Regions from separate parts of the Mesorhizobium sp. P160927 genome, predicted to be linked through region 4. Evidence: predicted binding sites of a transcription regulator. Region 4 holds the regulator's gene; each other region holds the start of a gene.
What was found. Region 4 encodes PhoB, which activates phosphate uptake and scavenging genes when phosphate is short. Its sites were predicted from a motif close to TGTCATNNANCTGTCAT; they were not measured.
Positions count from the first base shown of each region.

Region 1: a site for PhoB is predicted at 1,406-1,422, ahead of AC3CB8_RS23235 (esterase-like activity of phytase family protein). Genes of this name have one in related genera too.
Region 2: a site for PhoB is predicted at 1,242-1,258, ahead of AC3CB8_RS08215 (ceramide glucosyltransferase). Genes of this name have one in related genera too.
Region 3: a site for PhoB is predicted at 1,697-1,713, ahead of phnC (phosphonate ABC transporter ATP-binding protein). Genes of this name have one in related genera too.

Region 1 is NZ_JBYMDW010000001.1:4,758,208-4,761,412, reverse strand. Features, by position in the region: gene AC3CB8_RS23235 (esterase-like activity of phytase family protein) at 1-1,294, opposite strand, end outside; gene AC3CB8_RS23230 (glycine cleavage T C-terminal barrel domain-containing protein) at 1,525-1,797, shown strand; gene AC3CB8_RS23225 (trimethylamine methyltransferase family protein) at 1,813-3,205, shown strand, end outside.
Region 2 is NZ_JBYMDW010000001.1:1,659,897-1,663,101, forward strand. Features, by position in the region: gene AC3CB8_RS08205 (Hsp33 family molecular chaperone) at 1-672, shown strand, start outside; gene apaG (Co2+/Mg2+ efflux protein ApaG) at 746-1,138, opposite strand; gene AC3CB8_RS08215 (ceramide glucosyltransferase) at 1,358-2,509, shown strand; gene AC3CB8_RS08220 (O-succinylhomoserine sulfhydrylase) at 2,540-3,205, opposite strand, start outside.
Region 3 is NZ_JBYMDW010000001.1:6,022,788-6,025,992, forward strand. Features, by position in the region: gene phnL (phosphonate C-P lyase system protein PhnL) at 1-149, shown strand, start outside; gene AC3CB8_RS29505 (DapH/DapD/GlmU-related protein) at 146-784, shown strand; gene AC3CB8_RS29510 (DUF1868 domain-containing protein) at 871-1,581, shown strand; gene phnC (phosphonate ABC transporter ATP-binding protein) at 1,792-2,649, shown strand; gene phnD (phosphonate ABC transporter substrate-binding protein) at 2,762-3,205, shown strand, end outside.
Region 4 is NZ_JBYMDW010000001.1:246,232-249,436, forward strand. Features, by position in the region: gene AC3CB8_RS01215 (ROK family protein) at 231-1,466, shown strand; gene phoB (phosphate regulon transcriptional regulator PhoB) at 1,469-2,158, opposite strand; gene phoU (phosphate signaling complex protein PhoU) at 2,178-2,885, opposite strand; gene pstB (phosphate ABC transporter ATP-binding protein PstB) at 2,911-3,205, opposite strand, start outside.

The sequences.
Region 1 (3,205 bases), 4.5 Mb from region 4:
TGGCCAACGACATCGCTTCCCACTTCTCCGAAAGCTCATTGTGGTCCTTCCCGCCGCCATTGTGCAGGCCGAAGTGGCCAAGCGCGGTGGCGTCGTTGATGTCGATGAACGGCGTCAGCTTGGCCGGCGTCACCGAGGGATCAAGCACGCCCTTGGGTGCGACCGGCTTGTCGGCCGCGTCGAAGGCGCCGCCCGCGATGTCGGTCGCGCCGGAGACGTCGACGATGTTGATCTGGCGGTAGAGCGAAGCGTCACCCTTCTTCAGGCCCTGGCCGTTGCCGCTGTCGCGCGCCAGCATCAGGAAGGATGTGTCCGAAAGCGCCACGATCTCGCTCTGCGCGGCGATTTTGGTCTTGCCCTTGGCATCCTTGAACACCGGCAGCGGCACGACATATTCATGCGCGAGCTTCAGATGGGCGAGGTCGGAAGCATCGTAGACCAGCGCCCGCGTGTTCTGCCGTGTCGAGGGTGAATCGCCGCCGTCCTGCCTCGGCGCCGACTGCAGCACGGCGATCAGGAACTTGCCGTCCGGCGTCATCGCCATGCCTTCGAGGCCCTGGTTGTTCTGGCGCCCGGTTTCGGGATCCTTCGGATCAGGGTCGGCGGCGCCCGGGCCGGGGTTGTCGGAGGAGAAGTTCGGCGCTCCCTTGCGCATCGGCACGAGGGCCGCGGGCGGCTGGGTCGCCGACATCAGGCGGCCTTGCGCGGAGAACCTGTAGATGTTGGGGCCGTACTCGTCGGAGATGAACATCGAGCCGTCCGGCAGCCGCACGATGGCTTCATTGTCGAGCGCAAGCTTGCCATTGGTGGCGACGGGCAGCATCGGCATGTCGCCGGCCGCGGCGCGTACGTCCGACAGCGGATCGAGGCCGGTGGCATCGGCGCCCTTGTCGTCGGTCAGAAGCATGCTGTCGGCAAGCGTCGCCTTGACGCCCGTCTGCTCCTGGCCGGCCGCGGAAGCAGCGCCCGGCGCGGCAGGCGTGAATTCGATGGCGATGGTGTTGAGGCGCGGCCGGTAGTCGGTGGTGCCGGCGACATTGTAGCCACGGTCGGGCAGGAGCCAGAGCGATCCCTTGTAGATGCCGGCATCATGCGTCCAGCCCGACATGTCGATCGCCATGCCCGAGCCCGAGCCGAAGGTCTCGCCGAACTTGTCGCGCTGGTCGGCCGGGATGCGGCCGACGCCGACGAGGCCCTTGTTGATATAGGCCACGCCATCGGCAAGCGCCGGGGTGAGGGCGGTGAACAAGGCCAGCGCGACGCCAAGCGAGGCGGTTCGGTGCAGGGGTTTCATGGACAATCCTCTTTATGACGAAGCACGCCGGAGCGGCCGAAGGAAAATCAAAAGAGGTGCCGCATCGATGATGCGGCGCGTGCCTCCCCGAAAGCGATCTAAGGCGTCAACATGATGCTTGCGTGACAGTGCGCGATACGGGTCCGCCGGTATCTCCATGTGCGGATAAAAAAAGCTGGAGAGCGGGATTAGTGACCTCCCATGGAGCGTGCCTGCCCTATTAGACACTTATGTCTAGTACGAATATGGTGCCGGCTTCGACCGGACCGGGAGGGGAAGCCTTGAAGCCGCGCTATCGCGCAGTGGTCATCGGGGGTGGCGTTGTCGGCGCCTCGGGCGGATTTGCCTACACGATCGGCAAGAGCGTCGCGCTGGCGTTGGTGGACGACGGTTTCGCCGGGGAGGGGATGGCGCTTTGCGTGCACATTGTCGGCGTCGAACGGACGGCGCGGGTCATCGCGGCCTCGGTCTACGATCCCCGACGCGGGGCGGTGCGGCAATAAGGAGGAGTTTTTCTGATGGTCGATGACGCTGCACAGGATACGAGGCGCGAACGCCGGCGCGGGCGCATGGGCGAGGCAGGCAGCGAATCAAGCCGCAAGCCCAATTACCGGTCGCTGAAGAATCCATTCCTGCCGCAGCCGATCTTTTCCGACGACCAGGTAGCGTCGATCCACGACACGGCGCTGCGCGTGCTGGAGGAACTGGGCATCAAGGTGCTGCTGCCCGAGGCGCGCGAGGTGCTCGCCCGCGCCGGCGCCCTGGTCGACCCCGACACCGACATGGTGCGCATCGGCCGCGACATGGTGGCGGCAGTCTTAGCCTCGGCGCCGCGATCGATCCACGCTTATGCCGGCGCGCGCGCTCGCGACCTGTCGCTTGAACTGGGCTCGATGACGTTCCTGGCTGGTTCCGGCGCGCCCAATGTCACCGATCTCGAGCGCGGCCGGCGGCCCGGAACGCTGGTCGCCTTCGAGGAGTTGATCAAGCTGGTGCAGCATTTCGACGTCTTGCACATGCTGGGGCCGTGCATCGAACCGCAGGACATCGACAATCGTTTCCGCCACTATGCAGTCAACCGGGCGCAGCTGACCCTGTCGGACAAATTCCCGTTCGTTTTCGCGCGCGGCACGCCGCAGGTCGATGACAGTTTCGAGATGATCAGGCTGGCCCGGGGGCTGTCCGAGGACGAGTTCCGCTCGGGCGCGCATTGCTACACCGTCATCAACACCAACTCGCCGCGCCAGCTCGACATTCCGATGGCGCAAGGCATCATCGATTTCGCCAAGGCGGGCCAGGTCCTGATCATCACGCCGTTCTGCCTAGCGGGCGCGATGGCGCCGATCACCGTGGCCGGCGCGCTGACCTTGCAGCATGCCGAAGCGCTGGCCGGGCTGACGCTGGCGCAGATCGTGCGGCCGGGCGCGCCGGTGGTCTACGGTTCCTTCTCCTCCAATGTCGACATGAAATCGGGCGCACCGGCCTTCGGCACGCCGGAGCATGTGAAGGCGACATTGGGTGCGGGCCAATTGGCGCGCTTCACCGGTCTGCCCTGGCGCTCGGGCGGCGGCAGCGCGGCCAACGTTTCGGATGCGCAGGCCGCGCACGAGACGCAGTTCGCCCTGTGGGGCTCGGTGCTGGCGGGCGCCACCGTCTGCATCCACGCGGCCGGCTGGCTGGAAGGGGGCTTGAGCGTTTCCCTGGAAAAGCTGGTCACCGACATCGAGGCGCTGCAGACGGTCGCGGAACTTTGTGCGGCGACCCCTGGCGACGACGACGCGATTGGCTTCGAGGCGATCGCCGAAGTGCAGCCGGGAGGCCACTTCTTCTCGGCCGGCCACACCATGGCGCGCTACCGCACCGCCTTCTACGAGCCGCTGGTGGCCGACTGGTCGAATTTCGGCAACTGGA
Region 2 (3,205 bases), 1.4 Mb from region 4:
GATGCGGATCGGCTCGAAGCACTGGTCGCCGCAGGTGAGACGTCCCAGCAGACGCTGCTTGGCAGCGGCGTGCTGGCGCTGACCATCGACCAGGGCGCTCATACGCAGCGTTATCAAGGCATCGTCCAGCTCGATGGCGAAACGCTGGAAGATGCGGCACGCACCTATTTCCGTCAGTCGGAACAGATCCCGACCGATATCAGGCTCTCGGTCGCCAAGCTGCTGACGCCCGGTGTCGGCGGCGCGCGCGAGCAATGGCGCGCCGGCGGCATCCTGGCGCAGTTCCTGCCGCAATCGCCCGAGCGCATGCGCATTCCGGACCTGCCGGGTGGGGACGGCGATCCGCGCGAGCAAGTCCACGATCCCGCCGATAATTCCTGGCAGGAACTCCTGGCGTTGCTAGGCACCATCGAGCCGACCGAATTGATCGACCCGACCATCGGCGCCGAGCGGCTGCTTTATCGCCTCTTCCATGAGCATGGCGTGCGCGTCTTCGGCGGCGTTCCCGTCGCCGACCAGTGCTCATGCTCCCGCGACAAGATCCGTGGCATCCTCGAAGGCTTCTCCGCGCAGGAGATCAAGGACAGCACCGAGGATGGCGGCATCCATGTCGCGTGCGAATTCTGCTCGACGCAGTACGACTTCGACCCAGCCGAGTTTGCGGCTCAGTAAAGCCTTTCCTTCTCCCCGTTCCGCGGGGAGAAGGTGCCCGAAGGGCGGCTGAGGGCAGCGTGACCGTCGGCCCTCAGTTCACCGTGCGCCTTGTCCCCGGCAGATCGAGCGAGAAGGCTGGGATGGCGATGTCGAACGTCTCGCCGCGCTTGTTGCGCATCGTGTAGCGTCCGACCATGATCCCGGAGGGTGTCGAGAGCGGGCAGCCGGACGTGTACTGATAGCTGTCGCCGGGATTGAGTTCCGGCTGGTCGCCGACAACGCCCGGCCCGCGCACCTCCTCGACCCGGCCGGCACCATCGGTGATATGCCAATAGCGCGACAGAAGCTGCACGAACTCGTCAGACTGGTTGTCAATCGTTATCTGATAGCCCCAGACGTAGCGGTTCTCCTGGGGATCCGAACGATCCTCCAGATAGAACGGCCTGACCTGCACTTCGATGTTGCGCGTCACGGCGCGGTACATGAGCGGCTCCAAAACAATCCGACGACTTTCGACGCTCGCGGTGAGCAGGTCAACGTGCGCGTCTTGTCGCGCCTGGGATTGAAACGCAGGTGCCGGCAAAGAATGTCATTTAAGTGACACACGACAATGGTGGTGTGCGCGAACCGGGCGACTCGGCCCTCTGTCGAACTGTTGAAAACGGCCGCGACGCGGGCCGACTTCCGGAGTGACCAGATCTCGATGGAACTCACTCTCATATCCGCCTCGCTTTCGACCGCACTCATCCTCTCAAACGCTGCCAGCATCCTGCTTGCCGCTTCACAGCTGAAACGGCGCGCCACGATCGCCCCGCCGGCGGGCAGATCGCCGGCGGTGTCGATTGTCGTCCCGTCGCGCGGCGTCGAGCCCTTCACACGTGAGACGCTGGAACGCGCCTTCGCGCTCGACTGGCCACGCTACGAACTGATCTTCTGCGTCGCCCATGCCGACGACCCGGTGGTCAAACTGATAAACAGAGCGATTGCCCGGTTTCCGCAGGTGCCGGCCCGGCTGTTGATCGGCGACGATCGTGTCAGCGCCAATCCCAAGCTCAACAATTGCGTCAAAGGCTGGGAAGCTGCGCGCCACGACTGGGTCATTCTTGCCGATTCCAACGTTCTGATGCCTAGGGACTATGTCGAGCACATGATGGCGGCGTGGCGGCACCGTACCGGCCTTGTCTGTTCGACGCCGATCGGCTCCAGGCCAGATGGTTTCTGGGCCGACGTCGAATGCGCCTTCCTGAACACATTGCAGGCCCGCTGGCAGTATGCCGGCGAGGCGCTCGGCCTCGGCTTCGCGCAGGGCAAGAGCATGCTGTGGAACAAGCCGATGCTGGACGCCAATGGCGGCATCCGCGCGCTGGCCGCCGAGATCGCCGAGGACGCCGCCGCGACCAAGCTGGTGAACGGCCTCGGCCTGCGTGTCAACCTCGTTGCGGCGCCCTTCGAGCAGCCGCTCGGCCAGCGCACGTTTCGCGAGATCTGGTCGCGCCAGGCCCGCTGGGCGCGCCTGCGCCGCGTCACCTTCCCGCTGTTCTTCGCGCCCGAGATCCTGACTGGTGCGGCGGTCCCGCTGGTTCTTGCGCTGGTTGCGGCGGGGAGCGCCGGCGTCAGCCTCTGGGCGACCGCGATTGCCGTGCTGGCGGCGTTCTATCTTCCGGAATGCGCTCTGGCCCTGGCCAAGGGTTGGCACGTCTCGACGCGCATGATCGCGGCGACGGTCGCGCGGGACGTCATGCTCCCGGCCATCTGGGCGCGCGGCTGGCTCGGCGGCGCCGTCGACTGGCGCGGCAACGCCATGACCATCCGGACCAAGACGGCGGAGCTGGAGGAGACGCCGTCGAGCGCCTGATTGCTGCTGACGACGCTGCCTGGACGAAACCTATTTGGCGGCCTTCAATGCTTGCGCGATATCTTCCAGCAGATCGTCCGTATCCTCCAGGCCGACCGACAGCCTGAGCGTACCGGGCCCGATGCCGAGTTCGGCGCGGGCCTCGTCGTTCAAATTCTTGTGGGTGGTCGTCGCCGGGTGGGTGATCAGGCTCTTGGCATCGCCCAGATTGTTCGAGATCAGCACGATGTCGAGGGCGTTCTGCAGGGCGAAGGCCGCCGGCTTGCCGCCCTTGACGTCGAGGCAGATCAGCGTCGAGCCACCCGACATCTGCTTCTTGACGATATCGGCCTGCGGGTGGTCGGCGCGGCCGGGATAGATGACGCGGGCGATCTGCGGCTGCTCGGCCAGGAAGTCGGCGATCTTGCCGGCGCTCTCGGTCTGCTGGCGCACGCGCAGCGGCAAGGTCTCGAGGCCCTTCAGCAAGGTCCAGGCGTTGAACGGCGACAGGCTGGGGCCCGTGTGGCGGAAATAGTCGTGCAGGTTCTCGTCGATCCACTTCTTGTCCGACAGGATGACGCCGCCCAGGCAGCGGCCCTGGCCGTCAATATGCTTGGTGGCCGAGTAGACGACGATGTGCGCACCAAGCTGCAATGGCTTCTGCTGTAGGGGCGTGGCGAAGACATTGTCGACGACCAGCCGCGCGCCGATCGAATT
Region 3 (3,205 bases), 5.8 Mb from region 4:
ACCGCGACGTGGTGATCGAACTCATCGCCGCCAAGAAGGCGGCTGACGTTGCCCTGCTCGGCATCTTCCACGATCAGGATGTGCGCGAGGCGGTGGCCGACCGCATCATCGACGTCACCGCCTTCGCTCCGGGAAAACTCGCCGCATGACCAGGAACCTATCGGAGACGCCGCTGGTTCACCCGACGGCGGAGGTGCACAACTCGACACTCGGCCGCTGGACCGAGATCGCCGACCGCAGCCGGGTTTCGGAAAGCGAGCTCGGCGACTATTCCTACATGATGCAGGACTGCGCGGTCTGGTGCGCGACGATCGGCAAGTTTGCCAACATCGCCGCCAGCGTGCGCCTCAACGCCACCAACCACCCGACCTGGCGGCCGACGCTCCACCACTTCACCTATCGCGCCTCCGACTATTGGGACGACGCCGAGCATGAGAGTGAATTCTTCGCTGAGCGCCGCGCCAAGCGCGTCACCATCGGCCACGACACCTGGCTCGGCCACGGCTCGACCGTCCTGCCCGGCGTCACCATCGGTGACGGCGCCGCCGTTGGCGCCGGAGCGGTCGTCTCGAAAGACGTCGCGCCCTACACCATCGTCGCCGGGGTACCGGCAAAACCGATCCGCGAGCGCTTCGACCGCCGCACCGCCGCGCGCTACCAGGCGCTTGCCTGGTGGGACTGGGATCACGCAAGGCTGCGCGTCGCGCTCGACGATTTTCGGGAGCTGACGGCCGAAGCGTTTTTGGAGAAATACGAGGAAAGTGCATCGGGCAAAGGGGCATAGCCCTCACATCTTCGCCAGATCGCCGGCTTGTTCATATCCTTGACACAGGACTCGGACAGGACGCGATCTCCTTCAAGGAGATCGCCATGCTCGACACCATCAAACCCTCGCTCGCCGGATTCTTCGCCGGCTCTAACCCGGCGTCGCCGGCGCATCTTGGCACGCGCTACGATTCCTCAGGCAACTTCCTCCTCGAGCCGGGCAACACCGTCGTCAGCCATCTGGTCAGCGGCTCGCATTCGGAAGCGGTGGTGTTAGCCGTCCGCGAGAAGATGCTGGCGATGCCTGATGCCGACCGCCTCGCCTTCACGCCGGTCTCCAGCCTGCACATGACGCTGTTCCAGGGCATCATCGAATATCGCCGCCGCTTGCCTTACTGGCCGCAGGACGTGCCGCTCGACACCAGCATCGACGCCATGACCCGCCTCTATCTGGGGCGCTTGAAAGGGTTCGAGGGCTTCGGCCCATTCAACATCAAGGTGGTCGAGATCCTGCCGACCGGCCTCACCGTCGCCGGCGCGACGGACGAGGATGTGCGCATCATGCGTCAATGGCGCGATGCGCTCGCGGTGCCGTTCGGCTACCGCCATCCCGATCACGACACCTACGTCTTCCACATCACCTTCGCCTATCAGATCCAGCGCCTTGATGACGATGGAGCCGCCGCGTGGCAGGCGCGGGTTGACGATTGCCTGGCGCTTTTCGCGCGCCAGGCGCCGGTGATCGAGATCAAGGCTCCCGCCTTCTGCGCATTCCGCGACATGAAGCATTTCGAGGAATTGCTGGTGCTCGGCTGATCGCCCGCCAGGCGCCAATGCATGTCGCCGAAAGTGACCTCGGTGTCGGGAGAACGACATGCATAAAAACAAAAGACCTGAAGCGCGACGCGCTTCAGCCGTCGCCCCTGTGGAGCGTAACAAAACTGACATCATCGCGACACGGCAGGTTCATGTGGCTGCGTTAGGCGAGTGCCTGACGATCAATATGGACCGGACTGGAACCAGCCCATGTCAGCAAGCTCTGCCACACTCGAAATCCGCGGCGTCAGCCGACGATTTGGCAAGAACACTGCCGTCAGCGACGTCAGCATCTCGATCCCGCAGGGGCAGATGGTCGGCGTCATCGGTCGTTCGGGCGCCGGCAAGTCAACTCTTCTTCGCATGATCAACCGTCTTGTCGACCCCAGCCAGGGGTCGATTTTTTTTGACGGCGCCGAGGTCTCCCAGCTGCGCGGCTCGCCGCTGCGGCGCTGGCAGCGCGACTGCGCCATGATCTTCCAGCAGTTCAACCTGGTGCCGCGCCTCGACGTGCTGACCAACGTGCTGCTCGGCAAACTGAACCACCGTTCGACCCTGTCCAATCTTCTAGGCATGTTTTCGCGCGCCGAGTGCGCCGAGGCGGTCGCCGCGCTCGAGCGGCTCGACATCGCCCGCACCGCACTTCAGCCCGCCGGTACGCTGTCGGGCGGCCAGCAGCAGCGCGTCGCAATCGCCCGCGCCATGATGCAGCAGCCCAGGGTGATCCTCGCCGACGAGCCGATCGCCTCGCTCGACCCGCTCAACGCCAAGGTGGTGATGGATTCGCTGCAGGACATCAACCTGCGCGAAGGCATCACCGTTGTCACCAATCTGCATACGCTCGATACCGCCCGCACCTATTGCAACCGCATCATTGGCATGGCCGCCGGCAAGGTCGTCTTCGACGGCCCGCCCGAAGAGCTCGACCGCCAAGCCGTGCGTCTTGTCTATGGCGCCGACAGCAATGGCGGCGAGATATCGGAGGTCATCACCTCCACCAGTGTTGCCTTCAAGCAGAAGATCGCCGCATCCGCCGGACCGCTCGAACCCGCATTCCCGGGATACTGAGCCCATTACGGGCCAAAAGTGAGCAGCCTGGATCGTCCGCCCGCGTCAAGGGCACTTGTCAAGATCAAGAACGCTGCCGGCGCGGGGCCGGAACCTACAGGAGAGATAACAGATGTTCAGGAAGATGGTTTTCAGCGCCGTTTCGGTGCTCGCCATGGCCACCAGCATGGCCCATGCCGCCGACATGAAAGAATTTCGCGTCGGCATTCTCGGCGGTGAAAACGAAACCGACCGGCTGCGCAACTACCAGTGCCTGGCCGATCACCTGAAGGCAGAGTTTGGCTTCGAGAAGGTCTCGCTGTTCCCCGCCGCCGACTATGACGGCGTCATCCAGGGCCTGCTCGGCGGGACGCTCGACTTCGCCGAACTCGGCGCTTCCGGCTACGCCAGCGTCTATCTCAAGGATCCGAAGGCGGTTACCCCGATCCTCACCACCAAGCAGACCGACGGCTCCACCGGCTACTATTCGATCGGGCTGGCGCTGAAGACGTCGGGGATCACCGACATCAAGTCGGCCAAGGGCAAGAAGCTCGGCTATGCCGATCCGGATTCGACC
Region 4 (3,205 bases):
CTGGCCCCAAAGGCCGGCACGAAGGCCCTATTTTTTCGAGCCTCGAAAAAACACTGGTCCATCGCCGGAACCCTGTCAACATCGATTATGACGGATTTTGAGGTGCCGGAAGCCTTTTTTCGAGCCTCGCAATAAATAAATGACAGCCCCAGCCGCTTCTGCCAGTATTCGACCTGTTGCCGAGGGTGTTCGAGGAGGCGTCAAGAACCGCGGCGACGGGGAGGGAAATCATGTCGGTCGGAATCCGCCACGACGATCTGCGCCGGCGCAATCGCGCAATGGTGATTGGGGCCGTGCGCCGGGGTGGCCAGCCCTCGCGCACCGAGATCGCCGCCACCACCGCCCTCAGCCACTCGACTATATCGGCCATATCAGCCGACCTGATCGGCGAAGGTATCCTGAGCGAAGGCAAGCCGAACGAGGCCGGCTCACTGAAACGCGGCCGGCCGCAGGTTGGCCTTGGCCTCAACCCCGAGGCCGCGGCGGTCATGACCGTGGTGCTGTCGCTGAATTTCCTCTCCGTCGCCGTCATCGACTACGCCGGCCAGGTGATATCGGAGGAGCAGCGCCGGCTGGACACGCTGACCATGTCGCGCGAGGCGCTGATCGGCGAATGCGTGGCCATCGTCCGGCGCCGCCTCGAGGATCCCGACCTCGACGTCGCCAGCATCGCCCGCATCGCGCTGGCGATCCAGGGCATCACCGACACCGAGGCGCGCGCCATGCTGTGGTCGCCGATCACGCCCCAGACGGACATTGCCTTCGCCGATATACTCGAAGCCGAATTCGGCATCCCCGCCACCATGGAGAACGACTGCAACATGATGGCGGTGGCGCTGCGCTGGCGCGACCCCGAGCGCTACCGCGACGACTTCATCGCCATCCTGCTCTCGCACGGCATCGGCATGGGCCTGGTGCTGAAGGGCGAGCTGTTCACAGGCACCCATTCCTCGGGCGGCGAGTTCGGCCACATGATCCATCGCCCGGGCGGCGCGCTCTGCCGCTGCGGGCGGCGCGGCTGCGTCGAGGCCTATGCCGGCAACTATGCCATCTGGCGCAATGCAGGACAGATGGGTGAGGACGCCAAACCGGTCGACGTCAGCGACGCCGACATGCGTGCATTGGCGGCCACGGCGCGCGAAAGAGACGGACCGGAACGCGAGGCCTATCGCAAGGCCGGGGAGGCGCTGGGCTATGGGCTTGGCAGCCTGTTCGCGCTGATCGATCCGGCGCCCGTTGCGATGGTCGGCGTCAGCGCCGCCGCCTTCGATCTGATCGAGCCGGCCTTGCGCGAGGCCATCGCCCAGACCGCCGGCGGCCAGCATTCGACGTCGATTTCCTTCGATACAGAGCCGAACGAATTGCCGCTGATCCGCGAGGGCTGCGCCATGCGCGCGCTCACCTTCGTCGACCAGGAGATCTTCGCGCCGGGCATGCAGGTGAGATCCGGCAAGAACGTGGCCTGATCTCAATCCTCGCGGATCGCGTAGCCTGCGCCACGGATGGTGCGTATCACATCGGGCATGCGGCCATTGTTTACCGCCTTGCGCAGGCGGCCGACATGCACATCCACGGTGCGCTCGTCGATGTAGATCGTCTCGCCCCAGACATTGTCGAGCAACTGGCTGCGCGAGAATACGCGGCCGGGATGGCGCATCATGAACTCGAGCAGGCGGAACTCGGTCGGTCCGAGCCGGATCTCGCTCTTCTTGCGATAGACCCGGTGCGATTCGCGGTCGAGCACGATGTCGCCGACCTTGAGCACGCTGGACAACACTTCCGGCTTGGCGCGGCGCAGCAGCGCCTTGACCCGGGCCATGAATTCCGGCGTCGAGAACGGTTTGACCAGATAGTCGTCGGCGCCGGTCGAGAGGCCGCGCACGCGGTCGCTCTCCTCGCCGCGCGCCGTCAGCATGATGATCGGCAACCGCTCCGTCTCGGGCCGCATACGCAGGCGCCGACAGAGTTCGATGCCGGAAACCGCCGGCACCATCCAGTCGAGCACCAGGAGGTCGGGCACGTTTTCCTGGAGGCGGATCTCGGCTTCGTCGCCGCGTGTCACCACCTCGACCTGGTAACCCTCGGACTCCAGATTGTAGCGGAGGAGCACGCCCAGCGGCTCCTCGTCCTCCACCACCATGATGCGTGGCGCGATCATCGATTGATCATCCCTGCCGTCAAGCCGCCGGCACCGACATCGCCGTCTCGTCCTGCTTCGGACGGTTGGCGGGCAGTTGCGTGCCGGTCAGCACATAATACGCATTCTCGGCAATGTTGGTCACATGGTCGCCGATGCGTTCGAGATTCTTGGCGCAGAACAAAAGATGCGTGCAAGCAGTGATGTTGCGGGGATCCTCCATCATGTAGGTCAGGAGTTCGCGGAAGACCGAAGTGTATTTGACATCGATGCGTTCGTCGTCATTCCTGAGCTTGGCGAGGGCGGCGGCATCGCCGGCCGCATATTCCTCGACCACGCCCTGCACCTGGATCAGCACCAGCTGCGCCATGGAGTCTATGGAATGCGACAGGTCGCGCGGCGTGGCGGTGAGGCCGACGGAGCCGACGCGCTTGGCGATGTTCTTGGCAAGGTCGCCGATGCGTTCGAGATCGCCCGCCATGCGGATCGAGCCGACCACATGACGCAGATCGTCGGCCATCGGCTGGCGCTTGGCGATCAGGGTGATGGCGCGATCATCGAGTTCGCGCTGGCGCGCGTCCATGATGGCGTCGTCGGAGACGACGCGCTGTGCCAGCGCGTTGTCGGAATTCAGCAGCGCCTTGGTGGCGCCGCCGACCATAATGCCGGCGAGATCGCCCATGTCGCTGATCAGCCTGCTGATCTGTCCGAGATCCTCGTCGAAGGCTGCGACTGTGTGTTCGGCCATGATCCTGGTCCTCGTATGCGTGAGATCAGCCGAAGCGGCCGGTGATATAATCCTGCGTGCGCTTCTCGCGAGGCGACGTGAAGATCTTCTCGGTCTTGTCGAATTCGACCAGCTCGCCCAGATACATGAAAGCCGTCTGCTTCGAGACGCGCGCGGCCTGCTGCATGTTGTGGGTGACGATGACGATTGTGTAGTCGGCTTGCAACTCGTCGATCAATTCCTCGATCTTCGCGGTCGACAATGGGTCGAGCGCCGACGCCGGCTCATCGAGCAGGATGACCTCCGGCTTCACCGCCACCGTGCGGGCGATGCAAAGCCGC